DNA from 3 places in the Bradyrhizobium sp. WYCCWR 13022 genome. Region 2 is predicted to be linked to each of the others. Evidence: predicted binding sites of a transcription regulator. Region 2 holds the regulator's gene; each other region holds the start of a gene.
What was found. The regulator LexA, encoded in region 2, represses DNA repair genes until DNA is damaged. The targets are predictions, from matches to a motif close to TGTTCNNNNTGTGTTCNG.

Region 1: recA (recombinase RecA) is a predicted target of LexA. The motif match lies at 3,964-3,981, and genes of this name have one in related genera.
Region 3: QY049_RS09980 (ribonuclease T2) is a predicted target of LexA. The motif match lies at 6,517-6,534, and genes of this name have one in related genera.

The regions. Positions count from the first base shown of each region.
Region 1 is NZ_JAUIZJ010000001.1:156,195-165,992, reverse strand. Features, by position in the region: gene QY049_RS00845 (hypothetical protein) at 66-362, shown strand; gene QY049_RS00840 (hypothetical protein) at 461-715, shown strand; gene QY049_RS00835 (hypothetical protein) at 739-927, opposite strand; gene QY049_RS00830 (hypothetical protein) at 1,391-1,642, shown strand; gene QY049_RS00825 (hypothetical protein) at 2,697-2,831, opposite strand; gene QY049_RS00820 (hypothetical protein) at 3,392-3,553, shown strand; gene recA (recombinase RecA) at 4,074-5,162, shown strand; gene QY049_RS00810 (hypothetical protein) at 5,362-6,270, shown strand; gene gcvP (aminomethyl-transferring glycine dehydrogenase) at 6,399-9,263, opposite strand; gene gcvH (glycine cleavage system protein GcvH) at 9,423-9,791, opposite strand.
Region 2 is NZ_JAUIZJ010000002.1:92,127-101,924, reverse strand. Features, by position in the region: gene QY049_RS01420 (EAL domain-containing protein) at 1-2,500, shown strand, start outside; gene QY049_RS01415 (S41 family peptidase) at 2,605-3,948, opposite strand; gene QY049_RS01410 (alpha-hydroxy acid oxidase) at 4,240-5,367, shown strand; gene QY049_RS01405 (HAD family phosphatase) at 5,376-6,005, shown strand; gene QY049_RS01400 (hypothetical protein) at 6,152-6,346, shown strand; gene glp (gephyrin-like molybdotransferase Glp) at 6,572-7,783, shown strand; gene lexA (transcriptional repressor LexA) at 7,960-8,661, shown strand; gene QY049_RS01385 (hypothetical protein) at 8,845-9,048, shown strand; gene QY049_RS01380 (hypothetical protein) at 9,242-9,676, shown strand; gene QY049_RS01375 (ComEC/Rec2 family competence protein) at 9,687-9,798, opposite strand, start outside.
Region 3 is NZ_JAUIZJ010000003.1:248,834-258,631, forward strand. Features, by position in the region: gene QY049_RS09945 (molybdenum cofactor biosynthesis protein MoaE) at 1-353, opposite strand, end outside; gene moaD (molybdopterin converting factor subunit 1) at 358-609, opposite strand; gene pgsA (CDP-diacylglycerol--glycerol-3-phosphate 3-phosphatidyltransferase) at 606-1,223, opposite strand; gene uvrC (excinuclease ABC subunit UvrC) at 1,318-3,378, opposite strand; gene QY049_RS09965 (outer membrane protein) at 3,630-4,253, shown strand; gene QY049_RS09970 (cold-shock protein) at 4,340-4,555, opposite strand; gene QY049_RS09975 (23S rRNA (adenine(2030)-N(6))-methyltransferase RlmJ) at 4,807-5,667, opposite strand; gene QY049_RS09980 (ribonuclease T2) at 5,759-6,472, opposite strand; gene QY049_RS09985 (hypothetical protein) at 6,588-7,052, opposite strand; gene QY049_RS09990 (hypothetical protein) at 7,235-7,528, shown strand; gene QY049_RS09995 (DUF3617 family protein) at 7,586-8,116, shown strand; gene QY049_RS10000 (ATP-binding protein) at 8,158-9,546, opposite strand; gene QY049_RS10005 (response regulator) at 9,567-9,798, opposite strand, start outside.

The sequences.
Region 1 (9,798 bases), on a different contig from region 2:
CGCGCTGAAAAGGACCAACAGGGCGCGGTGTCCGCCCTCTCTATTGATGCTCAAGGAGTGAAGTAATGAAGGTTTTCCGTATGGCGGCGGTGCTGGTGCTGGTGGCTGGACCAGCCTTCGCGCAGGATTCGCCCCATATCAATCTGATGGCGGATGGTCCGGCGAAGACCGAAGACGAAAAGGCCGCCGACGCCGCACGTGACAAGGCCTACAAGGAGACGCTGAAGAAGATTCCGGACGCCAAGGCGTCCAGCGATCCCTGGGGAGGCATGCGCGCCGAGCCGCCGAAGCAGCCGGCGCCGAAGGCCGCTGCTGCCACCAGCACGCACAAGAAGCCCAAGGCCGGCACGGCCTCCAATTGACCGCGCTCCCGGCAGGCGAATGAGGCTTCGGCGGGACTCCCCTTCGCCGGGACCCGATCCTACATTCCTTCATGGTGTTGCGTTGTGGAGGGCAGGACATGGCGGATCGCCCGCGGGACCTCGCCGAGCGGATGGCGCGCCGGCGCAAGCGGGCCGTCGCGGCGGACAGCAAGGCCAGTGATGGCTATCTGCGCGAGAGCTTCACCCTGCCGCGCGCCGCGGCACGGGCACGAGCGCAGGCTTTCTTCGCGCGCTATCCCAAGGCCGGCTATATGAGCGAAGTCGAGACCTGGCGCGAGCTGCCGGGCGGCGACATCGAATTCACAATGCGCCGGCTGCCCAGCGCCGACTAGCCCGCTCGCTAGGCCCTGATCGCTCAGGCCGTCCTGCGACCGATGGCCTTCAGCTCCCGATCGATGCGCAGCTGCACGCGACGGATCGCCAGCAGGTCGATCTTCGTCTCGGTCTTGCCTGTCTTGGTCTTGTCGCCGATCCGGAACTGCCACTGCCAGACACCCGGGATCGCCGTCTTTGCAACCGTGAACTCCACGCCCCTGTGATTCATGGTCACCTCCACGATTCACCTTGCCATGTCGGGTAACATGGGCATCGTAATATTCCGACGACAAGGAAAAATTGCCGTTAAGTCGAGGATAATTCATCGGAATTGAGCAAGCGCGCGCAGTTCGAAACAAGCGAAATCGGATTCCGAAAGATGGGGCCGATGGATGGGTCTTTCGCGTGAATGGAACCTGTGAGGCGGTGGCTGGCGATTAGGTCAGGAACTCTGTTCTTGGCCGGAGAACCACGGAGTTCCCTGCCGACACCAACGGCGATTCCATCGCGATTGCTGTCGCGGGCTTCATGATTGTGCGGAACCATCGTCGTGAGAGATGTCGACCGCGCGACCATTCGCAGCAAATGAGCACGTGCATTGCTTTTCCACTTTTGCGTGCGCCTCGACTGTGATCTGGTGAGGGGTGACGAAGGCGGGGTTGGTCATCGCGCAAGAGGACCAAGAGGACGACGTGAACTGGCTCAGACATCTCGCGCAGCGATGGAGCACACGACGTTTCCCGCTGGTCTGTCCGCAATGCGGGCGGCCAGCGTCTTCTCTTCTCTACAGGCGCGGACGCTTCATGCTGGGTGACGAGAAGCTCGTCTGCGAGCAGTGCGGCACGACCAGCGTCGTCACCTTCTGGCGCTTCGAAGGCCTGGCGTGTCACGGCGAGCGCGGCGATTCCGGCAAGCCCGAGCGCTTGGCGGATTCACGGCACTGACGCCTGCGATCCACGCGTTCTCGCGCCGCCTGGCGGCAATGCCGTCGCAAGAAAAAAGCCCCGCCAGGGGAGAGCCGGGCGGGGCAGAAGGTTATTGGAGGCTGAGGTGCTGGGCTGCAACACCATAGCTCCATGACCGTAGCCCGCTCAGCTTACGAGAGCCTGACAGAGCGGATCGGAGGTGGATCCGCCCCCCGCATCGATTCCGGGAGTCGGCAGCAACAAGCCGATCTGGCCGCCGGGAACAGAAGACCCCGCTCGGGGTCGAGCGAGGTCGACTGGGTATGGAGACCCGGTGTTGGTCCACCGGGCAAGCCGAGGCTAGAGCATTCGGCTGACGGGCGCCTTACGCAGGCTCATGCGTGGCTCGCGGACGCGTTGAGGGCCGCTGTGACGTCCCAATTCAGACATCCGGCTGCACAACTTCAGACACATCCGTTGGCGACACTTTGCGGGCACGGCGAAGCCATGGGGGATACGTGGCGCGCCGACAGCGGGGTGGCATCATGGACAAGGTAGAGCGGTCATTCGCCGCCGCGACGGCGGCTGGCTTCGTGGTGTTGGTGATCGGCATCGTGCTGCTGGCGCTGATGTAGCGAGGCTCAGGCGGCCCGCGCCGCCAAAGCCGACGAAAACAACCCCATGCACAGTAGCCGGCAGCCTGTTTCGGCTGGCGTTTCCCCTGGCGCACCTTGATCTCGTCCGGCGGCAGGCGGAGATCGGCGGCGCGCTCGGCGCGGTCCCTCTTGCGGAACTCGCTTTCCCTGCGCTCGAACTTCACCGTCTCCTCGAGCGCCGCCTCGATCAGGAACTGCGCCTGACGGCATCGTGCAGCGTGTCTTCCGTCATGATCCGATTCCCCATTGCGGCGCCCCCGTTCCCCCAGGGAATTAGGACGCTCTGCATTGAGCTAGATCAGTGGCGCTTCATCGATCGCGCGATAGTTTTCCAAGCCCGGGGCTGGTTATGCGATTTCAGTATTGCTTATTGCAACCCGGGAGGGCCTCGGCCGTCTCATCGCGGCCGGGGCCTTTCGCCGCCAACTGCGGCGGCCCTACCATCCGAATGAATAGCGGATGTGGCGCAGCATCCCAAAGGCTGCGTCGGTGTAGGCGCCATATGCATAGTGCCGGTCCGCCGCGACGAGGCTGCCGAGTGCAATCACGATGGCGAAAAAGACCTTAGGCACAATGCCGAAGAGCATCCGACCGTTTGGTTGCGAAATTCTAAATAGGACACTCCGAATTTCTTCTTAGGACACCAAGGGTGGAATACGGACGGTACCCAAATTCTGGTGCTCTCCCACAGTTTCAAGTTAGGACACTGGAACGAATGCTCGCCTTGCGAGTTTGCTGCCGGTGGTCTCCCTCATCGGGGTCACATGAACCAGCGCAAGGCCCCAATCTCGCCAGCCCCGGATTGGGGCCTTTTGGTTACAGAAAGCAAAAACGCCGCCCGCTTAAAACCAGCGCAGGCGGCGGCCTTTCCAGCCCCGGGAGGGAGATTGTAAAATCCCGATCCTGTGTGTCTGTGCAGGGCGCCCAAAGGTTCAACGCGACACCCGCAGAGGCGGATTAGGACGCTCCAAAAGTCACACAAAAAGCCCGCCTAGGGGCGGGCTTCATTCCGAGGTGGCCTTATCTGAGTACGAGCGCCCCAAGGAACATTCCGGTCCACACTCCGCCACCGCAGATGCCTGCTACCAGCGGCCGACAAAGCGTTGTGATTAGCTGGGTGGGAGAGAAGGGCGTGAGCGAATCTTCGATTGCGATAAAGGATGATCGTCTAGAGCTAGCTGCGCTCCTGTACGATCAAGCTGGCGTGCAAAAGGTGATTGATCGCCTAGCGGCAATGAAGTCGCTTCTCCCGGAGAAAGCGCCAGAGCCTAAAAAGGAAGAGGCCGCCAACTGAGGCGGCCCTAGTGCATGAAGATAGCAATGGCAGACAGGATCACCGGCACAGAACCGGCCGTGATCACAAACGCCTTGTACCAAAGATCATTGCCCATAAGGACAGTATCTTCCGGTAGCGGGCTGCCGTCTATGCAACTTGTGCCAGTTTATGGGCCCCAACTGAGGCGCCCTTACCGGATCATGAGCATGGCGGTGCTGGCAATAAGAGTGCCGAGGCCCACTACCGTGATCGCGAGGGCCAACATACCCAATCTGTCCAATTTGTTTGCCGCCACCCTCAGTTACCTTTCGCATGTGGAGACGGCTTAAGTATCAAAGTGAACACTTGTTCCTAATTGGCGAACTAGGACCTGCAAAATTCAACTTAGGACACTTGGGGTCAAATACGGACAGCACCCGCCTACCGCAAAGAACATATTGCGAACAAAGAACAGATGGTGTACATTGGTTTTATCGACGAGCCGCCCGCCCAACCGTTTGTCCCACACGCGAATCCTCGCCATAAGGAGCACGACCCAATGTCCGCCACTGCCCTGCGTATCGTCGAAGGATCTTCCATGGACAAGAGTAAAGCTCTGGCTGCCGCGCTCTCCCAGATCGAGCGCCAGTTCGGCAAGGGCTCGGTGATGAAGCTCGGCAAGAACGACCGTTCGATGGACATCGAGGCGGTCTCGTCGGGCTCGCTGGGGCTGGACATCGCGCTCGGCATCGGCGGCCTGCCCAAGGGGCGTATCGTCGAGATCTACGGGCCGGAATCGTCGGGCAAGACCACCCTGGCGCTGCATACCGTGGCGGAAGCCCAGAAGAAGGGCGGCATTTGCGCCTTCATCGACGCCGAGCACGCGCTCGACCCGGTCTATGCCCGCAAGCTCGGGGTCAACATCGACGAGCTCCTGATCTCGCAACCCGACACCGGCGAGCAGGCGCTGGAAATCTGCGACACGCTGGTGCGCTCGGGTGCGGTGGATGTGCTGGTGGTCGATTCGGTCGCGGCGCTGGTGCCGAAGGCCGAGCTCGAAGGCGAGATGGGCGATGCACTGCCGGGTCTTCAAGCGCGGTTGATGAGCCAGGCGCTGCGCAAGCTGACCGCCTCGATCAACAAGTCCAACACCATGGTGATCTTCATCAACCAGATCCGCATGAAGATCGGTGTGATGTACGGATCGCCCGAAACCACGACCGGCGGCAACGCGCTGAAGTTCTATGCCTCCGTCCGCCTCGACATCCGCCGTATCGGCGCGATCAAGGAGCGCGACGAAGTGGTCGGCAACACGACGCGTGTGAAGGTGGTGAAGAACAAGCTGGCACCGCCCTTCAAGCAGGTCGAGTTCGACATCATGTACGGCGAGGGCGTCTCCAAGATGGGCGAGATCCTCGATCTCGGCGTCAAGGCCGGCATCGTCGAGAAATCAGGCGCCTGGTTCTCCTATGACAGCCAGCGCCTCGGCCAGGGCCGCGAGAACTCGAAAGCGTTTTTGAAGTCCAACCCCGACATTACCGCCAAGATCGAGACCGCGATCCGCCAGAACTCCGGCCTGATCTCCGAGCAGATTTTGGCCGGCACGCCCGAGAGCGACGCCGACGGCGACGAGCCCGCGGACGAGTAAGCCTCGAGTACAAGTTTTCGCGAGAAGCGGGCGCTGAGGACGTTGAGTTGCCGACGTCGTCAGTGCCCGTTTCTTTTGTGTTGGAGTGATCGGGGGGTGATGAAGCGTCTGATCTTGACCGGTGTGGCCGGCGCCGATCTCGCCAAATCGAAACTGGCCGAGATCGTCGTTCTCTTCTTTTTCCGGTTCATGTGGGCCGTTGCCTTCGCCGGAGTATTTCGCAGCCTATTTCGGGGCGCAGGGGACGCTCAAGCCGGGCGATCACTGGTCGGATTGGGGTCCAAAATGGCCCTCCAAGTTCAAGGAACTTAGGAAGTTACCGTTCGCCGATTTTTGCGAGCGCCATGACGAGATTGAGCTTTGGTTCGACCCGAGTCCAGACGATCAACTGCAGCTGATCTGGCTGCTCGACCATCTCGCCTGTTACCCTGAGCTGCTTAAAAAACTCGGACTGCGCTTGGTCGCATTCGATCTGTTCGATGTGCGAGAGAAAGTCTCCGAAGCGTCCGCATCGCACATTCGTATGGTGGATGTTCAGGCCCGAGAACTCCAGACCGCTGGAATGGCTTGGCAAGCGTATCGCGCGCCGACGCCTGAAGCCTGTGCGAATGTACTTCACAGCGATCTAAGCGCCCTGTTGATGCTGCGATCGGCATGGCAACGGCTGTTGGGAGAGCTACCGTCGCCCCTGAGCGGTCTTGGTGCGAGCGAGATGCGATTTCTGGAGATGCTTGCCCGAGGGTACGCGAACACGAACGCCCTGTTTCATCTGCGTTCACTGCGGGGCACGTACGTGTTTGGCGAATTCGAACTGGGGTCGCTGCTGGAGGGGCTCGCACTCGGCCCCAAGCCGGCAGTGGCCGGTCTGGGCGACGAACTGCGTACGATCGACCCCGAGGATTTGGGAGCTCGGCACGACGATGCGATCCGTCACGCACGGTACAAGCAATCCCGCATGTCGCTCACTGATCTCGGGAAGGCGGTGCTGGCGGGAGACCAGGATTTCCTCCAGCACAACCCGATCCACCGCTGGAGGGGCGGCACGCTTCTGACCAATGAACGGCTCTGGAGGTGGGATCGCGAGAGCCGATTGTTGGTCGCGCCCTAGAGGCGCAGTCGGTGCCGTAGCTATAGAGAGGGCAAAGGCGCGCGAGCGCCGTGCCCACGATCTTTCACGTCATCCGGAGGTGGTGGGCGCGCGTCGCTATGCCCACCCTACGAGACCTCCGTCGTGGCTTACTCCGCGGCTTCCGCGTAATTGCTCACCGGCGGGCAGGAGCACACCAGGTTGCGATCGCCATAGACGTTGTCGACGCGCCCGACCGGGCACCAGTATTTGTCGGTGCGAGAGACGCCATCGGGGAAGTAGCCCTCGCTGCGGGCGTAGGCGCGCTTCCAATCGTCGTCCGCAATGTCGTGCACGGTGTGCGGGGCGTGGCGCAGCGGCGAGGCTTCGATCTTGAAGCGGCCGGCCTCGACCTCGGCGATCTCTTTCCGGATCGCGATCATGGCATCGCAGAAGCGATCCAGCTCCGCCTTGGATTCCGACTCGGTCGGTTCGATCATCAGCGTGCCGGGCACCGGGAAGCTCATGGTCGGGGCATGGAAGCCGTAATCGATCAGGCGTTTCGCGATGTCGTCGACGGTGACGCCAGATGTCGTCTTCAGCGGGCGGGGATCGACGATGCATTCATGCGCGACGCGGCCCTTCCCGTTCTTGTAGAGCACCGGAAAGTGCGGATCGAGCCTTGCTGCGATGTAATTGGCGTTGAGGATCGCGATCTCGGTCGCGCGCTTCAGGCCTTCGCCGCCCATCATCAGGATGTAGATGTAGGAGATAGTCAGGATCGAGGCCGAACCGAACGGCGCGGCCGAGACCGGGCCGACCCGCGCGTCGCCGTTGGTCGCGGGATGACCGGGGAGGAACGGCGCGAGATGCGCCTTGACGCCGATCGGGCCCATGCCGGGGCCGCCGCCGCCATGCGGGATGCAGAAGGTCTTGTGCAGGTTGAGATGGCTGACATCGGCGCCGTAATCGCCGGGCCTGCTGAGGCCGACCTGCGCGTTGAGATTGGCGCCGTCGAGATAGACCTGGCCACCATGGCCATGGACGATATCGCAGATCTCGCGGATGTGCTCCTCGAACACGCCGTGGGTCGAGGGATAGGTGATCATCACAGCGGCGAGATCGTTCGAATGCTTTTCCGCCTTGGCGCGGAGATCGTTGACGTCGACGTCGCCGTTCTTCTCGCAAGACACAACCACCACGTCCATGCCGACCATGGCGGCCGAGGCCGGGTTGGTGCCGTGGGCCGAGGAGGGGATCAGGCAGATCTTGCGGTGGCTTTCTCCACGCGCGGCGTGATAGCCGCGGATCGCGAGCAGGCCGGCATATTCGCCTTGCGCGCCCGAGTTCGGCTGCAGCGAGATCGCGTCATAGCCGGTGATGTCGCACAGCCATTTTTCGAGCCGCGCGAACAGCGCGTGATAGCCGGCGGCCTGCTCGCGCGGGGCGAACGGATGCAGGGAGCCGAATTCCGGCCAGGTCAGCGGCATCATCTCTGTCGTCGCGTTCAGCTTCATGGTGCAGGAGCCGAGCGGGATCATTGCACGGTCGAGCGCGAGGTCGCGGTCGCTGAGCTTGCGCATGTAGCGCAGCATCTCGGTTTCCGAGCGATGCGCGTGGAATACGGGATGGGTGAGGTACGCGGTGGTGCGCTTCAGCGCCTCCGGCAGCGCCTCGCGCGTGGTCGCGTCGATCTCGGCGTAGGAGAGCTGGCCGCCGAACGCACGCCAGACGGCTTCGACCGTTGCAGGTGTCGTGGTCTCGTCGAACGCGATGCGCAAGCTCGCTTCGCCGACACCGAGATTGATCTTCTCGGCGGCAGCGCGCGCGACGATCTCGGCGCGCTTGGCGCCGGCATCGACGCTGATCGTGTCGAAGAAAGTCTCCGACTGCGGCGCGAAGCCGAGCTTGCGCAGGCCCGCGGCGAGCACGGCGGTGCGGCGATGCACGGTGCGCGCGATCTGCGCCAGCCCCTCGGGGCCATGATAGGTCGCATACATCGCGGCGATCACGGCAAGCAGTACCTGCGCGGTGCAGATGTTGGAAGTCGCCTTCTCGCGGCGGATGTGCTGCTCGCGGGTCTGCAGCGCGAGGCGATAGGCCGGGGCGCCGCGCGAGTCGACGCTGAGGCCGACGATGCGGCCGGGCAGCGAGCGCTTCAGCGCATCGCGCACCGCCATATAGGCGGCGTGCGGTCCGCCATAGCCCATCGGCACGCCGAAGCGCTGCGCCGATCCGATCGCGATGTCGGCACCGAGCTCGCCGGGCGAGGCGAGCACGGTCAGCGCCAGCAGATCGGCAGCGACGATCGCGAGTGCGCCCTTGGCCTTCAGCGCCGCGATTGCAGGCCGGAGGTCGCGCACCGCGCCTGAAGAGCCGGGATATTGCAGCAACGCGCCGAGCACGTCCGTCTTGTCGAGATCGGTGAGGGGATCGCCGACGACCAGAGTCCAGCCGAGCGGCTCGGCGCGGGTGCGCATCACAGCCAGCGTCTGTGGATGCACGTCCTTGTCGACGAAGAAGGCTTGCGCCTTCACCTGCGAGTGCCGTTCGGCGAGCGCCATGGCTTCGGCCGCGGCGGTCGCCTCATCGAGCAGCGAGGCGTTGGCCACGTCGAGCCCGGTGAGATCGCAGATCATGGTCTGGAAGTTGAACAGCGCTTCCAGCCGGCCCTGGCTGATCTCGGGCTGATAGGGCGTATAGGCCGTGTACCAGGCCGGGTTCTCCAGGATGTTGCGCTGGATCACCGCCGGCAGGATCGTGCCGGAATAGCCTTGGCCGATCAGCGAGGTGAAGACCTGGTTCTGCCGCGCGAGCTCGGCCATGTGCGCGATCGCCTCGGTCTCGCTCAGCGGCTTGCCGAGATCGAGCGGTGCTGCCTGCCGGATCGAGGCGGGCAGGGTTTCCGCCATCAATGCGTCGACGCTCTTGGCGCCGACAGTCTCCAGCATGGCGGTGACATCGCGCGCCGAGGGGCCGATGTGGCGGCGAACGAAGGCGGTGGTGTCGCCATTGGATTTGCGGTGCGCGGTCATCATGGGTCCTCGCTTTAGGAGTTGCTGTCATGCCCCGCGAAGGCGGGGCATCCAGTACACGCAGCCGCTTCGGCTAGGGCCGATGGGCCGCGGCGTACTGGATCGCCCGCCTTCGCGGGCGATGACAGTGAGTATGTTGAGACGGTGCGGCTCATATCTTCATGCCGTGTGCGCCTTGTAGGCGGCTTCATCCATCAGGCCGCCAAGCTCGCTCTTGTCGGCAATCCTGATCTTGAAGAACCAGGCCGCGGCTTGCGCGTCCGAGTTCACCAGCGCGGGCTCGGCGGCGAGCGCATCGTTGGTCTCGAGCACTTCGCCCGAGATCGGTGCGTAGACGTCGGAGGCGGCCTTGACCGATTCCACGACGGCGGCAGCTTCGGCCTTCTTCAGGGTGCGGCCGACCTTGGGCAGCTCGACGAACACGACGTCGCCGAGCTGCGACTGCGCGTAATCGGTGATCCCGACGGTGGCGACTTCGCCGTCGATCGCCAGCCATTCGTGGTCGGAAGTGTACAGCGTCGTGGTCATTGTCGAT
Region 2 (9,798 bases):
TTTCGCGGTCATCCAGAAGGATTTCATCGACCACGTGCACGCGAGTGGAATCACGACAGCGGAGGACTTCCGCACGCGCCTCTCCGGCCAGGACGTGCACCGGATGCTGCGCTCGAAGATCGATGCGCTCCCGTACATGGGCGGCGTCAACATCATCGACGCGGACGGAAATCTGATCAATTCCTCGACGGCGTGGCCGGCTCCGAAGGTCAATGTTGCGGATCGCGCCTATTACCGCACCTTCCGCTACGATCCGCAGGCGCCTGAGGTGCTGATCGAACCGGTGCATAGCCGCATCTCCGGGGCCTGGACCATCCTGATCGTGCGCCGGATCATGGGGCCGCACGGCGAGTTCATGGGCATCGTCGGTCGCGGCATCGAGCCGGCCAATTTCGAGAAGTTCTTCGAGACCGTCATGCTCGGTGAAGGCGCCACGATCTCGATGCTGCATCGGGACGGCACCCTGCTTGCCCGCTATCCCGAGTCCCGCGACATGATGGGACGCAATTTCAGGAACGGCTCGTTCGAGCAGCAGCAGATCTTCGCGCTCGATCATTTCGCCGGGCGCATCGTCAGCCCGGTCGACGGCGAGGACCGGTTGGCCTCGGCGCGCGCCTTGCCGCACTTCCCGATCCTGATGATGGCGACGACCACGCGCGCGGCGGCGCTAGCCGACTGGCGCGAGCAGATCGGCATCCTGATTTCGGTCGCCGGCGCCTCCGCGCTGGCGATCGCCGGCGTGCTGATCGCGATCGTGCGCAAGCTCCTGGAGCAGCACCGCCTGTCCCGGGAGCGGCTGACGCTGGAAAAGCAGCGCCTCGACCGCGCCGTCAACAACATGACCCAGGGCCTCTTGCTCTTCGACGCATCGCAGCGGCTCGTGGTCTGCAATCAGCGCTACATCGAGCTGTACGGCCTGTCGGCCGACATCGTCAAACCGGGCTACAGTTTCCGCGACATCATCGCGCATCGCAAGGACACGGGTTCGTTTGCCGGCGACGTCGACCAGTATGCCGCGCGCGTGCTGCGTGACATCCACGTGCGCAACTCCATGGTGGTCGAAACCAGCGATGGCCGATCGATCCAGATCGTCAACGAGCCGCTCGACGACGGCGGCTGGGTCGCAACCCACGAGGACATCACCGAACGCCGTCGGATCGAGGAGCGCATCACCCACCTCGCCCACTACGACGCGCTGACCGACCTGCCCAACCGGGCCATGTTCCACGAGCATCTGCGCAGCGAGCTCCTCGCCCTCGTCGGAGGCGAAGAGATCGCGGTGCACTACATCGACATCGACGAGTTCAAGGGCGTCAACGACGCGCTCGGCCATCTCGTCGGCGACGAGCTGTTGAAGTCGGTGGCGAAGAGCCTGCGTGACTGCGCCGGCCCGACCGATTTCGTGGCACGGCTCGGTGGCGACGAATTCGCGATCGTGCAGAGCGCGGTGACCTCGCAGGACCAGGTCAACGAGTTCGTTGCGCGGGTCTTTGCGGCGATCCGGGCGCCGTTCGACTGCATGGGCCATCACCTCACCACCGACGCGAGCATCGGTATCGCGCTGGCGCCGGGACACGGCACTGCGCTGGATCAGATCCTGAAGAACGCGGACATGGCGATGTACGCCGCCAAATCCGCCGGCCGCCGCACCTATCGATTCTTCGAGCCGGAGATGGACGCCAAGGTGCGCGAGCGGCGCCAGCTCGAGGTCGACCTTCGGCACGCCATCGCTCATGGCGGCCTCGAGGTCCATTACCAGCCCTGTCTCAACCTGAAGGACGACCGCATCGCCGGTTGCGAGGCGCTGGTACGGTGGCGCCACCCCGAACGCGGCATGGTCTCGCCCGCCGAGTTCATCCCGATCGCCGAGGATACCGGATTGATCAACGAGATCGGCGAATGGGTGCTGGCGACCGCCTGCCGCGACGCGGCCGGCTGGCCCGACGACATCCGCCTCGCCGTCAACGTCTCACCGGTACAGTTCAAGAGCGGCACGCTGGCCCTGAAGATCATGGCGGCGCTGGCCGCCTCCAACCTGCCGGCGAGCCGGCTCGAGCTCGAGATCACCGAGGCCGTGCTGATCCGCGACGACGACACTGCGCTGACGATCCTGCACCAGCTCCGTGCCATCGGCGTGCGCATCGCGCTCGACGATTTCGGCACCGGCTACTCCTCGCTGAGCTACCTGCACCGCTTCCCGTTCGACAAGATCAAGATCGACCGCTGCTTCGTCGACGACATCGCAGGTCCCGACGGCTCCGCCAGCATCGTGCAGGCCGTGGTCAACCTCGCCAGCGCCCGCCGCATGGCGACCACGGCCGAAGGTGTCGAGACCGAGGAGCAGCAGCGGCTGCTGCGCGCGCTCGGCTGCACCGAGATGCAGGGCTATCTGTTCAGCGCCGCAAAGCCTGCCGACAGGATCGTGGAACTGTTCGCGCTCCATCGCAGCCGCCTCGCCCAGCGCGGGGGCCACGAAAGCCGCCACCGCGAGGCGAGCTAGACTAGGGCTCCTCCGAGCTGAGGCTGCTGCATCCAGAACGAATTCGCCCGGGAGTGGCCATCCACTCCCGGGCGATGTCTTGAGGTCGCAAGAACCGATATAGCCTAGTTCGGCACCGTCGCCTTTGGCGCCGGCTTGGCGGCCGCCGCATTCACGGTGACGCCGTGCAGGAAGTCATAGGCCGCGTGCAGCGCCTTGTCGTCCTTCTCTTCCGGCGGGACATAGGACTGCGATCCAGTCTGCTCCGCACCCTCGGTATTCTGCAGATGACCGCGCATCTGGGATTCCGCGATGGTGTCGACGCGGCCCTTCAGCTCGGGCGGCACGTCCTGGAGTATCTCGATGTCCGGCGCAATGCCCTGCGCCTGGATCGAGCGGCCCGACGGGGTGTAGTAGCGCGCTGTGGTCAGCGCCAGCGCACCGTTGCCGGCGCCGAGCGGAATGATGGTCTGCACCGAGCCCTTGCCGAACGAGCGCGTGCCGATCAGCGTTGCGCGCTTGTGGTCATGCAGCGCGCCGGAGACGATTTCCGAGGCTGACGCCGAGCCGCCGTTGATCAGGACAACGAGCGGCTTGCCCTTGGTGAGGTCGCCGCCATGCGCGGTGAAGCGCTGGGTTTCTTCCGGATTGCGGCCGCGGGTCGAAACGACCTCGCCGCGCTGCAGGAACGCGCTCGACACCGACACGGCCTGGTCGAGCAGGCCGCCCGGATTGTTGCGCAGGTCCATCACGTAGCCGACGAGCTTCTCCGGCGGGACCTCCTTGGAGATCGAGGCGATCGCCTTCTTCAGGCCGTCGGTGGTCTGTTCGTTGAACGAGGTGACGCGGATGTAGCCGATGTCGCCATTCTCGACGTGGAAGCGGACCGGGCGGACATGGATGATCTCGCGCGTGATCGCGACGTCGAGCGGAGCATCGGCGCCCTTGCGCATGATGGTGAGCTTGGTCTTGGTGTCGACCGGGCCCTTCATCTTGTTGACGGCCTGCTCGAGGGTCATGCCCTGCACGTTTTCACCGTCGATCTTGCTGATGAGGTCACCGGACATGATACCGGCCTTGGACGCCGGCGTGTCGTCGATCGGCGAGACGACCTTGACCAGACCGTCCTGCATCGTGACCTCGATGCCGAGGCCGCCGAACTCGCCGGAGGTGGTCTCCTGCATCTCGGTCCAGGCCTTGGCGTTCATGTAGCGCGAATGCGGATCGAGCGAGGTCACCATGCCCGTGATCGCACCTTCGATCAGCTTGGCATTGTCGGGCTTCTCGACATAGCTCGCCTTGACGCGCTCGAAGACCTCGCCGAACAGATTGAGCTGGGAATAGGCATCGCCCGTGCCGACGCCCGCCGCCGCCCGTGCCGCCCATAGCCCGCCCTGCGGACCGGACACGAGGAGGGTGAGGCAGGCTCCGGTGAGCGCGCCCAGGGGGAACAGCAGGGTTTTCCGCATGGAATGGGTGGCCTTTTTCGCTTGGGACGGGACGCCACGCAAATGGCAATCCAATTCGGTTCTCACAATACCATTCAGGTTTCTTCAAGGCCGGGCTGCCACGCCCGCTTGTATATCGCAAAAATCCCTTCGCCCTGACCTAAACTTTTGGCAACGTTCCGAAGCCGTCGCCCGCCGCGCGGGAATCGATCGGCCGGGCCGCGCTTCGCAGCTATGCGATTTTAGGATGGTTTTGGAGGGCTGAACGGGATAGGCGATGAGATAAGGCTTCAAATTCTCGGGAGGACAACAATGAACGAAGCGCTCCGGCCGGAACGGAACGTCGAACTCGGCGCCAGCAACGAGCCGTTCCAGAACCTGCACGAATTCATCAGGAAAGCCCGTTCCAACCTCAACCAGAACGCCTGGGACTATATCGTCGGCGCCGCCGAGACCGAGACCACGATGCGCCGCAACCGCATGGCACTGGACGAGATCGCTTTCCGTCCGCGTGTGCTGCGCGACGTGCGCAAGGTCGACGGCTCGGTCGAGCATTTCGGCCGCAAGATGCGCCTGCCCGTGGTGCTCGCCCCCGTCGGCGCATTGGAGATCTTCGACCCGCATGGCGCAGCGAGTGTGGCCCGCGCCGCCGGCACCTTCGGGGCGTCGCACATGTTGAGCTCGGTCTCCGAGCCCGGGCTGGAAAAGACCGCCGAGGCCGCGCCCGATGCGCTGCGCATGTACCAGCTTTACGTCCGTGGCGATGACGCATTCGTGGCCGACGTCGTCAGCCGCGCCGAGAAGGCCAACTACGCCGCCTTCTGCCTGACCGTCGACACCGCCCATTACAGCCGTCGTGAGCGTGACATTGCCAAGCGTTACGTTCGCGAGAGCCGCCTGCGCGCCACCGGCGGCGACTACCAGAAGGGCCTGGAGTGGCGGACCGTGAAGATGGTCAAGGACAAGTTCAGGATACCGCTGATCCTCAAGGGCATCGCCACCGCAGAGGACGCGCAGATCGCGGTCGATCACGGCGTCGAGTGGATCTACGTTTCCAATCATGGCGGCCGCCAGCTCGATCACGGCCGCGGCGCCATGCACGTGCTTCCTGAAATCGTCGACGCCGTGAAGGGGCGCGCGAAGATCATGGTCGACGGCGGCATCTGCCGCGGCACCGACATCGTCAAGGCGATCGCCGCGGGCGCAGACCTCGTCGGCATTGGCCGGCTGCAATGCTGGGCCTTGGCGGCGGCCGGCGAGACCGGCGTGACGCGGATGCTGGAACTGCTCGAGGACGAGGTGCTGCGCTGCCTCGGCCTGCTGGGAGCCACTTCGTTCGCCGAGGTCAACAAGTCCTGCCTGCACCCGGCCACCGCGACCAATGCGCCGAGCGTGTTCAGCGCATTCCCGCTGTTCGACCACGAGCCCTATCGATACTGATTGGAAGGATGCATGTGACCTCGCTCTCTCCCGGCAGCGCGGATGCGCTTCTGTTCGATCTCGGGCGCGTCGTGCTCGATATCGATTTCTCCAAGGCGATCGCCTGCTGGGCGGGACATGCAGGCTGCAAGCCGGAAGCGATCGTGGCGCGCTACGTGCGTGACGAGGCCTACCGGCTGCACGAGGTCGGCAAGATCAGCGACGAGGACTACTTTGCCTCGCTCCGCTCATCGCTCGGCATCAGCATTTCGGATGGGCAGTTCCTGGAAGGATGGAACGCGATCTTTGCCGGCGAGATGCCCGACATCGCCGAGTTGCTGCCGCGCGCGGCGAAGCAGATGCCGGTCTACGCCTTCTCCAACACCAACCGCCCGCACGTGGACTACTTCTCGAAGGAATATGCCGACCTGCTCGGCCATTTTCGCGAGCTCTATCTGTCCTCCAGCATCGGTCTGCGCAAACCGGATGCAGAAGCGTTCGACCATGTCGTTGCCGCGATGGGCGTACCGGCGAACCGCGTTGTCTTCTTCGACGACCTCGCCGAGAACGTCGAAGGCGCCCGCGCCCGCGGCCTGACCGCGGTGCATGTGACCTCCCCTCACGACGTCGGCAATGCGCTGAGGGCACTGGGGATCTGATCCCCGAACGGACCGCCCCTCTGGAACTATTTCGCCTCCGGGTTTGGAACCAAGTCGCTTTGTACATTTTTATACAGAGTTCCGGGAACGAATGCCCGTTTCCGGACTCATGAGTCCGTTGGGAATTCTACATCGGACTTATCATCGTGTTGGGCAAAACCTACCTCACCAAGCAGGCCTCTCTGCTGATGAAATACGCCAGAACCACCTCGGATTCTGACCTTTCCGCAAAACTGATCAGCAAGGCCGCCGATCTCAAGGCCCAGGCCGATCCGATGCCTGACAGGGACCAGAGTCCCGAAGCGCCAGACGTCAGTCCGGACAAGCAGCCGGGGACCTGACCGGTGCTGGCCGTGGCTCTCGTCATCCTCGCCATAGCCATCCTCGAACCGGTCTGCTTCGCCTTCCGGATCATGCCGCGGCGACTTTGATCTTGCGCCTTCGTCGCCGAGCTGACGACGCACGACAAATCATGCTGCGCGACCACCGTTTTGCCTCTGCGCCTGCACTCGGCTAGAACTCTCGCCGCCGATTTGCCCGAACGGGCGCAGCTGGAGTTTTCACCCGTGGCCCTGATGCCGGTTTCCGACGCGCTCGCCGCGGTGCTTGCCGGCGCGCAGCCGCTGACCGAAGAGGTCGTCGCACTCGAGGCGGCCTTCCACCGCGTGCTCTCGCGCGACGTCGCGGCGCGGCGGACGCAGCCGCCGCAGGCGATGTCGGCGATGGACGGCTATGCCGTTCGTGCGGCCGATGCGGCGAAGCCCGGGGCGCAGCTTGTCGTCGTCGGCGAAGTCGCAGCCGGCCGACCGTTCGCGGGGACCGTCGGCGCCGGCGAAGCCGTGCGAATCTTCACCGGTGGTGTCATCCCCGATGGTGCGGATGCGGTCGTTATCCAGGAGGACACCGTCACCGACGGCAAGCGCATCACCATCAAGGAGGCCGCCGTCACCGGGCGCCACATTCGCCCCGCCGGCATCGACTTCCGCGAGGGCGACGTGCTCCTGCGCAAGGGCGTACGGCTCACCGAGCGGGACCTTGCACTTGCCGCCGGCATGAACCACCCGCAGCTCGCGGTGTGCCGCCGTCCGAAAGTCGCGATCCTCGCGACCGGCGACGAACTGGTGATGCCGGGATCGACGCCCGGTCATGGCCAGATCGTCTATTCCAACGGCTACGCCCTGCACGCGCTCGCCCGCAGCGAGGGCGCCGACACCATCGACCTCGGCGTTGCCGCAGATACGCTTGCCGCCACCAGCGCCGGTATCCGCCGCGCGCGAGAATCCAGCGCCGACATCCTGATCACGACGGGCGGCGCCTCGGTCGGCGACCACGATCTGGTGCAGCAGGCCCTCCGGGACGAAGGCACTGCGATGGCGTTCTGGAAGATCGCAATGCGGCCGGGCAAGCCGATGATGAACGGACAGCTCGGAGCGATGCGCGTGATCGGCCTGCCCGGCAATCCCGTGTCGTCCTACGTGTGCGGTTTCCTCTTCATGGTCCCGCTGATTCGCGCTTTGTCCGGCCGTTCGGTTGTCCATCATCGCCGCGAACGCGCCGTGCTCGGCCGCGACGTCGGCGCCAATGACCAGCGCGAGGATTATCTGCGTGCGCGTCTCGACGAGCGTGACGACGGCACGCTCGTCGCCCTTCCCGTCAATCACCAGGACTCCTCGCTGCTTGCGAATCTCGCTGCGGCACAGGCACTTCTCGTGCGTCCGCCATTCGCACCGAAGGCCGAAGCGGGAGCGCCCTGCGAGGTGTTGCGACTGCCCGCCTGAGCGCATCGTTCGCAACCGTTCCGCGAACTTTGCCGCGTTCACGGTAAATTAAGCAGTTGCGGAACATGTATCGAACATATAGTGTCCGTTCATGATTTGTTTCGAGCATGTAGCGGCTTATTGCTGAATTCAGCGTCTCGGAATCGAACGACATCGTCAGGGGGATTTTGGTCGAGATGTTAACGCGCAAACAATACGAGCTCCTGCGGTTCATCAGCGAGCGGCTGAAGGAAAGCGGCGTGCCGCCCTCCTTCGACGAGATGAAGGACGCGCTCGATCTGCGCTCGAAGTCGGGCATCCACCGCCTGATCACGGCGCTCGAGGAGCGTGGCTTCATCCGCCGCCTGCCCAACCGGGCCCGCGCCATCGAGGTGATCAAGCTGCCGGAGCTCCAAGCCGCCGCCGGTAGCCGCCGCGGCTTCACGCCAAGCGTCATCGAAGGCAATCTCGGCAAGGTGCGCACGACATCGAGCCCGCCCGCCGACGAGGGCGAGCGTCCGGTCGCGGTGCCCGTCATGGGCCGGATCGCAGCCGGCACGCCCATCGAGGCGCTGCAGACCCGCAGCCACACCATCAGCGTCCCCCCTGACATGCTGGGCGCTGGCGAGCACTACGCGCTCGAAGTGCGCGGCGATTCCATGGTCGACGCCGGCATTCTCGACGGCGACATGGCGCTGATCCAGCGCAACGAGAGCTGCGACACCGGCGATATCGTGGTCGCGCTGATCGACGACGAGGAAGCCACCTTGAAGCGCTTCCGCCGCCGCGGCGCCTCGATCGCGCTGGAGCCGGCCAACGCGGCCTACGAGGTCCGCATCCTCCCGCCCAACCGGGTCAAGATCCAGGGCAAGCTGATCGGACTGTATCGGAAGTACTGAGCGCCGGACGACCTGAGCGCTCACGCGCAATCAACGATCGGAGCGGACGATTGTCCGCTCCGGCCGGATGGTCTTTCTGGTTTTGCACAGATTATCCGGCCCCCTCTCCAGCACTACATCCTCGGCACGCCGCGACGAAGCACGCATCGCTTCATAAGCCTCCAGGCGACCGAGGAGACAACCATGCGCAAGATCTTCCTGAGCACCGTCACGATGGCGCTGATTGCAGCATCGGCGTCACAAGCCCTCGCTGCGCAGCCGCAACATCGCGCCCGCAAGGCACCGCAGGCGACGAGCGCGCAATTGCGTGATGCGCATAATACCGTCGAGCAATCCTCGCGGCCGGCCTGGCCATATTCGGGCTGGTCGGCACCGGCCGGACGCTGACGGCGACGGTCGCCGAATGCACGGAAGCAGGCTTTGTTCCTAGCGGTTCGGGAAAGATATTGTGATTGCGGCTTGCGTATCCGGGCCGCAGATTTGCCTACAACCGAGCGGAGTCTTGCAGGCTTCCACTCTGATAGAGGCCTGCGCCTCCAGGCCAGAGGCGCGGGTTACTATCCCTGATGAGGAGCACCCGATGTGTGACTATAGCCTGCATGCCGTCGCGACACGTCCCGCAGAAGTCGGCGAGACGATCGTCACGACAACATTTCGCGGTACCTCGACGCGCGGCTTCGCCTCCGAAGCCGACATGTCGGTCGCGGTCTGCCTGCTGCCGGGAACGGAGCTCGCGTTCGCCGACAACGTCCGTTACGATAACAGGTGGATCTGGACGCGCACCGTCAACTCGCGCGTCGGCAAGTTCGGCAAGGTCGATCCGCACATTCCCGATCGTCATCACGATGCGATCGAATTCCCCGATGGCAAATACGTGCTGGTGACGCAGCTCGTCGAAGGTCAGCGCGCAACCGTGCTGCAACTGCCCGTGACCCAGCCGCTCGGCGAGCGCGAGCAGAAGCCGCAAGGGATCGCTGACAGCCGCACCACGACGCCGCGGCTGCCGATCGGCTGAAAGGTCGATCTTACTCCTCAGCCTGAAGGTCGGCCTCCGACGGTGTTACGTCCCGGGAGCGTGGAGCTACCGACCTTGGCATGAGGGTCTGCTCGAAGTCTCCATCGCCGGTCGCCGCCGGC
Region 3 (9,798 bases), on a different contig from region 2:
TCCATCAGGAACTCGGCGGCCTCGAACGCCGCCCGGCGGTGTTGTGACGCCGTGAGCACCAGCACGATGTTCTGGCCGGGCATGAACCGCCCGACGCGATGAATGACGCTGACGCCGTTCAGCGGCCAGCGCGACATGGCTTCGTCGACATGGCGCTTGATCTCTTCTTCCGCCATCCCAGGGTAGTGCTCGAGCGTGAGGGCGGCGATATCGGAGCTGTCCTCGTCGGCGCGGCAAATGCCGGAGAAGCTGACGACCGCGCCGATATCGGTGCGACTTTTCGTCAGGACCGCGATCTCGCGCGCGATGTCGAAATCGTCTTCCTGGATGCGGATGGCGACGGGGCAGTTCATGTGCCTAGCCGCCGGTCATCGGCGGGAAGAAGGCGATCTCGCGGGCGCCGGCGATCATGGCGTCGGCCTTGACGTGGGCGTGGTCGATCGCGGTACGGATCACCTTCGGCTTCTCGAACGCATAAGCATAAGCCTCGCTTTGGCCCGATAGCCAGGCGATCAGTTCCTCGACGGTGCGTACCGTCGCCGGCGGCTCGATGGTCTCCTCGGCCTTGCCGACGCGCTCGCGCACCCAGGCGAAATACTTCACCTTCATCCCTCATCCTCCTTGATGAGGTGGTGGATGCCGGCGCGGAAATAGTCGTAGCCGGTGTACATGGTCAGGATCGCCGAGGCCCACAGCAGGACGAGGCCGATCAGCGAGACGATGGGCACCACCTCGTCACCGGCGGGACCTGCGAGCAGGAAGCCGATGGCGACGAGTTGCACTGTTGTCTTCCACTTGGCGAGCTTGGTCACGGGCACGCTGACGCGGAGCGCCGCGAGGTATTCGCGCAGGCCTGAGACCAGGATCTCGCGGCACAGGATCACGATGGCAGCCCAAAGCGACCAGCCATGGATGATGCCGTCGGCGGCCAGCATGAGGAGGCACGAGGCGACCAGCAGCTTGTCGGCGATCGGGTCGAGCATCCGGCCGAACGCCGATTGCTGATTCCAGATCCGCGCGTAATAGCCGTCGAGATAGTCCGTGACCGCCGCACCAATGAAGATCGCCACCGCGAGCCAGCGCAGCCACAGCGGGTAGTCCATGATCGACTGCGCATAGATGCATCCGACCACGACCGGGATCGCGGCGATCCGGCCATAGGTCAGGATGTTCGGGAGGGACATCGCGCGGCTGGTCGTCCCTCGTGTCGTGGCGATGTTCATCCGTCCTACCAATACCGCTCAAGTCTGAAGGTCAACCGTCCCTCTCCAAATGGAGTACAGGATGCGACGACCATATGACTACAGCCCCTTTAGTTCACCCCGGTTGGGGATGGAAATAGTCGAATATCCTGCGGGCGCTCTCGGCGCTCACCCCAGGAACCTTGCCGAGATCGGCGATCGAGGCCCGCTCGATCTCCTTCAGGGTTCCGAAATGATGCAGCAAGGCACGTTTGCGTGACGGGCCGATGCCGGGAATCTCCTGCAAACCGGCCTCGCGGATGTCCTTCTTGCGCAGCTTGCGGTGCGAGCCGATGACGAACCGATGTGCCTCGTCCCGCAGGCGCTGGATGAAGTAGAGCACGGGGTCGCGCGGCTCCAGCTTGATCGCCTCCCGCTCGGGCATGAACAGGGTCTCGCGGCCGGCATCCCGATCCGGACCCTTGGCGACCGACATCAGCGATACCTGGGTCAGGCCGAGATTGGCAAAGATCTCCCTGACGGCATTGAGCTGGCCGCGGCCGCCGTCGATGATCACGAGGTCGGGCCATTGCGGAAAATCGTCGTCCTTGGCTTTGGCCGCGCCCTCTTCGGGCGGGTTGATCAGGCGCTTGAACCGGCGCTCCAGCACCTCGCGCATCATGGCGAAGTCGTCGCCCGGCGTGATCCCTTCCGACTTGATGTTGAACTTGCGGTACTGGTTTTTGACAAAGCCATCCGGGCCGGCGACGATCATGGCACCGACCGCATTGGTGCCCTGGATGTGGCTGTTGTCGTAGACCTCGATACGCTTGGGCGGATGCGGCAGGCTCAACGTCGTGGCCATGGCGTCGAGCAGGCGGCTCTGGGTTGCGGTGTCCGCGAGCTTGCGGCCGAGCGCCTCGCGCGCGTTGGTCAGCGCGTGGGTGACGAGCTCCTTCTTCTCGCCGCGCTTGGGCGCTGTCACCTCGACCTTGTGGCCGGCCTTGATCGACAGCGCGTTGGCGAGAAGCTCCATCTCCTCGATCTCGTGCGAGAGCAAAATGGTCTTCGGCGGTGGCTTGTCGTCGTAGAACTGGGCGAGGAAGGAGCCCAGCACTTCCTCCGGCGTAAACGTCTTCTCAGCACGCGGGAAATAAGCGCGATTGCCCCAGTTCTGGCCGGTGCGGAAGAAGAACACCTCGACGCAGGAGAAGCCGCCTTCCTGGTGGATGGCGAACACGTCGGCTTCTTCCACGGTGCGCGGATTGATGCCCTGCTGCGACTGGATCGCCGACAGCGCGGCGAGGCGGTCGCGATAAAGCGCCGCGCTCTCGAATTCTAGGTCGCCGGAGGCCTTCTCCATCTCGCCGGCGAGTTCCTGCTTCACCGCCTGGCTCTTGCCGGAGAGGAAATCGGTGGCTTCCCGCACGAGCGTCGTATAGCCGGGAAAATCGATCTCGCGGGTGCAGGGGCCGGCGCAGCGGCGGATCTGGTAGAGCAGGCAGGGCCGGGTGCGGCTCTCGAAGAAGGAGTCCGTGCAGGAGCGGATCAGAAACGCGCGCTGAAGTGCGGTGATGGTGCGGTTGACCGCTCCGGCGGAGGCGAACGGGCCGAAATAGCGGCCGGGCCGGGTCTGCGCGCCGCGATGCTTGAGGATCTGCGGCGCCCAATGGTCGCCGGTGATGAGGATGTACGGAAACGACTTGTCGTCGCGCAGCTGCACGTTGAAGCGCGGCCGCAGCTGCTTGATCAGGTTCGCTTCCAGCAGCAGCGCCTCGGTTTCCGTCGTGGTCGAGACGATCTCCACGGTCACCGTGGCTGCGATCATGCGCAGGATGCGCGCCGGCAGCGGCGCGCTCTGGCGCGCATAGTTCGACAGGCGCTTTTTGACGTTCTTGGCCTTGCCGACATAGAGCACGTCGGCGTTCGCACTGAGCATGCGATAGACGCCGGGCGAGGTCGGCGCGAGACGCACTGCGCGCTCGATCGCCTCGTGGCCGGTCGCCAGCGGCTCCTCGCCGATTGCGCCGCTCTCTTCCAGAATGTCAGGCAGCCGCGCATCCTCCTCGTCATCGCCGCCGGAGGCGGGATCGAGGTCGGGCGGTGTCAGCCCCTCGGGCGGGGCATCGGCCGTCGCGGCTTGCGGCGGTTTGCGCGCGCGCGCATCGTCCGGGGTGTCGGAGGAATCGTGAACCATGGTGCGAATTTAGGCGCTGGGGGGACTGATTTGAAGTTCCGGCCATGCCGCACGCACAGAATGGCGGCGCAGTTCCCGGTAACGCTTGCTTAAGCCTGTTAACAGCGCGGTAACCCGTCTTAACAGGCCTTTAACTTAAAACTCTCGATAAATCCTACGCGAAAAAGTGGTGGTTCCGTAACCATGCGATTTGGCCTGGCGCGGCGGCGCGGGCATCGCACCCGGTGACGGCAGTTGCGTTGGAGTGTGTGATGAAGAGGCTCGTTGTGGGCGCAGCTGCGTTGGTTGCAGCCGGCTGGACGGCTTCGGCAGAGGCCGCCGATCTGAATTACGGGCAGCGTGCGCCCTATACCGTCAATCAGCCGCTCAATGCCTATAGCTGGGCCGGACCGTATCTCGGCGGCAATCTCGGCTACGAGTGGGGCTCGGTGAGCAACACGGGCGTGAAGCCGTCCGGCTTTGTCGGGGGCGTACAGGCCGGCTACAATTTCCAGAACGGTCCGTGGGTGTTCGGTGTCGAGGGCGATATCCAGGCCGCTGGCGCCGACGATACGTTCGCGCCGTGGAAGTTCTCCAACCCCTGGTTCGGCACGCTGCGCGGGCGAGCCGGCTATGCCTTCAGCAACATCCTGGTCTATGGCACCGCCGGCCTCGCCTTCGGCGAGCTGCGCGGACAGACATTCGGTTGGACGGAGTCGCATACCAGCGCGGGCTGGACCGCCGGTGTTGGCGCAGAAGTCGGTTTCGCGCCGAACTGGAGCGCCAAGCTCGAATATCTCTACGTCGATCTGTCGTCGAGCCAGTTCGCCATTACAGGCGTGTCAAACGGCTATAGCGCCAGCGTGGTGCGCGCAGGCGTGAACTATCACTTCTGATAGCCAAATAAGAAAATACCGGACAACAGCCTCCCGGCCGCTCGCGGCCGGGACTTTTTTTGCACCAGGTTTTCGGGTCGGGTCCGCTACGAAAGGATCACTAAATTGACCGCCTTCGGCCCCTTCCCCTTCTTGTCCGGTTCGACTTCGAATGTGATACGCTGTCCTTCGGCAAGATCCTTCAGTCCCGCCCGCTCAACAGCGGTGATGTGAACGAAGACATCGCGACCGCCGTCGTCCGGCTTGATAAAGCCGTAGCCGCGCTCGCCGTTGAAGAACTTAACCGTTCCCGTATTGGCCATCGGGAAACTCCCCCTCATTGCTCCTCCGTCGCAACGCAGACGCGCGTCGCGACATGACCGGGCGTTACGAAGCCCGGGAGAGCTGGCCATCCTTGGGCAGACCCAACGGTCCGTCCGGATCTTTCTAGGCCTTCACTCCGCCGCAACCATTCGCGGAAGCGGAACGTAAAGCCAGTCACGGAAACAGCATAATACGGTTCTTTGCAGATTGACTACCGCTACTGCATATTTTTCCCAAGAATGGCGGCGGCTTAGGGCTTCGGTACCTCCAAACGGAATCTGGCAGCGCCGCCTTGGCCGAGCGGCATTTCGAGCTCAGGCAGGATCGTCTTGAGCTCGCTCTGCAGCGTGTATGGCGGATTGACGATCAACAGCCCGGCCGAGGTGAGGGCTCCGCCGTCGGTCTGCGGCGCGACGCTGAATTCGAGACGCAGGCATTTTCCCTGGGGCTTTGCTGCGGCTGCGAGCCGGGCCACGAGTTGGGCCAGCGTCTCGGTGGCACGGCGGCTTTTGGCGGGATACCAGATTACATAGATACCGGTCGGCCATTTGGCGAAGGCGGTGGAGAAGGCCTCGCCCAGCCGTTCGAACTCGTCCTTCACCTCGAACGGCGGGTCGATCAGCACGAGGCCGCGCCGCTCCTTTGGCGGCACGAACGCGGGCAGCGCCATCCAGCCGTCGAGATCGACGACGCGCGCCTGTTCGTCGCGCCGCAGCACGTCGATCAGTGCCTTGCGCGCCTTCGGCTCGAGCTCGCAGGCGACCAGCCGGTCCTGCGGTCGCATCAGGCCACGCGCGATCAGTGGCGAGCCCGGGTAGACCTTGAGCTCACCCTTCGGGTTGAAGGCGCGGACGATGTCCATGTACGGCTTGGTCAGGGCAACGCTCTCGTTGGAGAGGCGCGCCTGCATCAGCCGCGCGATCCCCGTCAGCCACTCGCCGCCGCGGCGTGCTTCGTCGCTGTCGAGATCATAGAGGCCGGCACCCGCATGGGTGTCGATGACGCGGAAGGCGGCCGGCTTGTCCTGCAAGTAAGTGAGGATGCGAGCCAGCACGATGTGCTTGATGACATCGGCGAAGTTGCCGGCGTGAAAGGCGTGGCGGTAGTTCATGGCGGCAGAGTTACGACATCACGCGATGAAAGTAACTCCCGTCATTCCGGGCTCACGCTCCGCTTGTCCCGGAATGATGGTGTTGATCCGACTATCCACCCCTGATCGGCGGCATCGTCACCTGGTCGCGGCGGCAGGCGCGGCGTTCGATCTCCTCGCAGGCGCGGAATTGCAGGTCCTTGCTGAGGCAGATGCGAACCTCGGACAGCCGGGTCCGGTTGCAGGTGACCGAGACGGCTGCGTCGCTCAGGCCGGGATTGGCCTTGATGAAGGCTTCTTCCACCTCGCTAGGCGCCACGGTCTTGGCCTGCGACAGGTCGAGATATTCAGCCGGAATCTTGATCACGGCGCGCGCCTTGCGGATCGTCTCGAAATAGTTGCGGCCGTCGAGCCCGGAGCAGGTGCCGTGCTTGTCCCACTCGTTGAAGATCAGGCCCGGCGCCGGCATCAAATCGAGCATCGAGGAGACGATGTTGCGGTTCAGTCGCGGCGAAGGTCGCTGGCAATATTCCGGAAAGCCGTTCTCGTATTGCGGCCACAGCCCGTGCACCACGAAGGAATAAGGCCGTCCCTCGCACTGTATGTTTGGGCGTCCGCCGCCACGGCCGCGCTCGGCCGCCTCCTCGCAGAAGGATGGCGACCAGGACAGCGACAGCACATAGAAGTCGAATTCGCCGGGTGCGTTCTGCCGCTTGTCCTGGGCCCTCGCACCGCCCGCCAGCGAGACCAGTCCGGCGGCAAGAATCAGGGGGAGTGTCAGTGAGATCACGAGACGCGGGAACGATTGCAATCTAAAATGAAACATGGCGACACCCTCAACCAGACTGTGCAATCAGCCTAGCAGCCATCCGGAACATTTCAAGAACAAAATTCAAGTGATCGAGGGCCGGCCGCTTGGTTGGCCGATAGGGCCCGTCAGCTCAAGGCTTGGCGGCGCGGCAGGACGGATTGTAGGCCCAGTTGCGGTCGAGCCCGACCACGCACCATTCGACCCCTTGGCCGAAGCTGGCAAAGCCGCCATCCTCGATGATCGAGAAGTGCACCCGGCGCACCTTGCCGTCGGTGAGCATGGCCTCGCCGGTGCAGTAGCGGCGCGGAATGTTGTCGGACGCCCAGGGGCGGAAGGCGGTCTCGTGAACGTTCGAGAAGCCCGTGATCCGCAGCGGCGAATTCCAGAACGAGCTTTCCTTCTCCCAGAACTGGGTCGAGATCGTCGGCAGCGCCTTGTCGCATTCGGCGACATTGCCGTCGTAACGCGGGCCGCTCAGCCAGAAGTTCAGCTCCAGCGGATTGGCTGCCTTGGCCTCCGTGAGCGACAGCGCTCCGAACATGAGGCCGAGAACGGCGACGAATCGAAGCGATTTCAGGGAGGTCGAGGCGCGCATGGGCAATCCAGACAGCATGATCTGTGAAGGTCGGACGGTGCCGCGAAGGGCGGGGGAGGTCAAGTGCAGCGCGGCAACACTTGGCCAGGAGTTGATCAAAACGTCGCAGTGGACAGGCCTTCCGTTCTTTTCACCGCCGCGTCGGCACCGTAAACTGGTCCCAACCAATCGGAGTGACGGGAATGCGAATCATTGCGGCCGCTGGCCTTCTTGCCCTGGGTATGATGGCGAGCCAATCGGCGCGCGCCGACCTCCTTCCGGTGCCGCCCTTTAAGGGCAACGACACCGGCGGCATCATCGCCTATTCGATGGCGACGCAGACCGATGCGCGCCAGGTCGCGGTCGATCACTGCGCGCGCTACGGCAAGGTGGTGAAATTCCTCGCTGTGCAGGCCTACGAGGGCGGCTACATCTCGTTTTCCTGCCGCTGGGTGCCCTACGGCGCCGCCGACCGGCCGATCCGCACGCTCTACTGAGGCGTATCGGAGCGCCAACAAGATCACGCCACGACGTCTCAGCCGGGAGTCTCTCCTATGACGCGCAAGCTTGCTTTGCTCGGTTCGGCCGTTTGTCTTCTGTTGTCGGCGGGCAGCGCTTTCGCCGACGATTTGCCGGTGCGCAAGGCGGGGCTCTGGGAAATGAAGATGGTCAGGTCCGGCTCGGCGATGCCGGAGATGACCATGCAGCACTGCACCGACGAGAGCGTCGACAAGGAGATGAGCAACAACATCTCCCCGATGGCCAAGCGGGTCTGCTCCAGGCAGGACATCAAGAAGACGTCGACCGGCTACGTTAGCGATTCCGAGTGCAGCATCGCCGGCATCAACACCACCTCGCACGCCGAGATCACGGGCGATTTCAATTCGGCCTATACGGTGAAGACCTCCTCGCACGCGCAAGGCGGGGCCGCGGGTACCGCGGGGCGCGACACCACCATGACGCTGGAGGCGAAATGGCTCGGCGCCTGCAAGCCGGACCAGAAGCCCGGCGACATCGTGATGCCCGGCGGCTTCAAGATGAACGTGCGCGACGTCGACAAGCTGAAGGCACTGCTGCCGAAGTGAGGTGGTGAGATCGCAGCCCGGATTGCGCTTGGCCTCATCAGCTAAACCGGAATCCTCACGCTTGCCCTCAATCCGCCCATCGGGCTGTCGCCGAGCGTGATGTCGCCGCCATGCGAGCGGGCGATGTCGCGGGCGATCGCGAGGCCCAGGCCGGTGCCGCCCTCGTCCTGGTTGCGGGCATTGTCGAGCCGCAGGAACGGCTTGAACACTTCCTCGCGCAAATGCGCGGGAATGCCAGGGCCGTCGTCGTCGACCGTGACGGTCAGGTAGCGATGATCGCGCTGGCCTGAAATGGCGATGGCCTGGCCGTAGCGCGCCGCATTGGTGACGAGGTTGGCCAGGCACCGCTTGAACGAGGCCGGCTTTACCGTCACCACCGGCAGGCCGCTGAATGTCACGGTCGCGGTATGGCCGTGGCGCTCGGCGTCGCTGCGCAATTCCTCGAGCGCCTGCGCCATGTCGGTCGGCTGCGACTGCTCGCCGGAATCGCCGCGGGCGAAGGCGAGGTAATCCTCCAGCATCATCGACATCTCGTCGACGTCCTTGCGCATGCCTTCGAGCTCGGGATTGTCGCCGATCAGCGCCAGCTCGAGCTTGAAGCGGGTGAGGATGGTGCGCAGATCGTGGCTGACGCCGGCGAGCATCGCGGTGCGCTGCTCCATGGCGCGTTCGATGCGCGACTTCATCTCGATGAAGGCGCCCGCTGCGCGCCGCACCTCGCGCGCGCCACGTGGCCTGAAGTTCGGTGCCTCGCGGCCCTTGCCGAAACTTTCGGCGGCGTCCGCGAGCCGCAGGATCGGCTTGATCTGGTTGCGCAGGAACAGCACCGACACGATCAGCAGGATCGAGGACGTCCCGACCATCCAGAACAGGAAGATTTCCGAGTTCGAGGCATAGGCCGCGCTGCGCTGCGCGAACACGCGCATCACGGCATCATCGAGCTGGATGCGGATCTCGACGAGATTGGAACGGCCGACCGTATCGATCCAGAACGAGCGCCCGATCTGGCGGCCGAGCTGCACCGACAGCGTCTGGTCCAGCAGCGAGAAGAACGGCTTCGGTCCCGGCGGAGGCATGTCACCAGCGGGCAGGAAGTCGACGACGAGGCCGAGGCGCTGCTGGGCGATGCGACGGATCTGGTCGCGGTCCTTGTCCTGCGGATAGCCCTTGTAGACGTCGATCAGCGCCGCGATGTCCTGCACCACCGCGGCCGACAGGCGGCGCGTCACCGTGTTCCAGTGCCGCTCCATGAACACGAAGGCGACGACCGATTGCAGGATCACCATCGGCACGATCATGATGAGCAGCGCGCGGGCATAGAGGCCGGTCGGCATCCAGCCCTTGAACGCATTGCCCATCCAGCCATTGGCGGCCGAAACGCGGCCGGCCGCGCTCTTCAAAAGCGTCAGGCCGGTATCGATCGTGCTCATCGCTCGTGCTTCACTATGGTCTACGGCGAGGCAACCAGGCGATAGCCGATGCCGCGCACCGCCTGGAGGAAGAGCGGATTGGCGGGATCGGTCTCGATCTTGCGCCTGAGGCGATTGATCTGCACGTCGACGGCGCGCTCGTTGACGCTGCCGTTGCCGGTCAGCGCGCTGCGCGGCACGGTCTCGCCCGGCGTTTCCGAGAGAATGCGCAGCATCTCCCGCTCGCGATCGGTGAGGTGGATGACCTCCTCG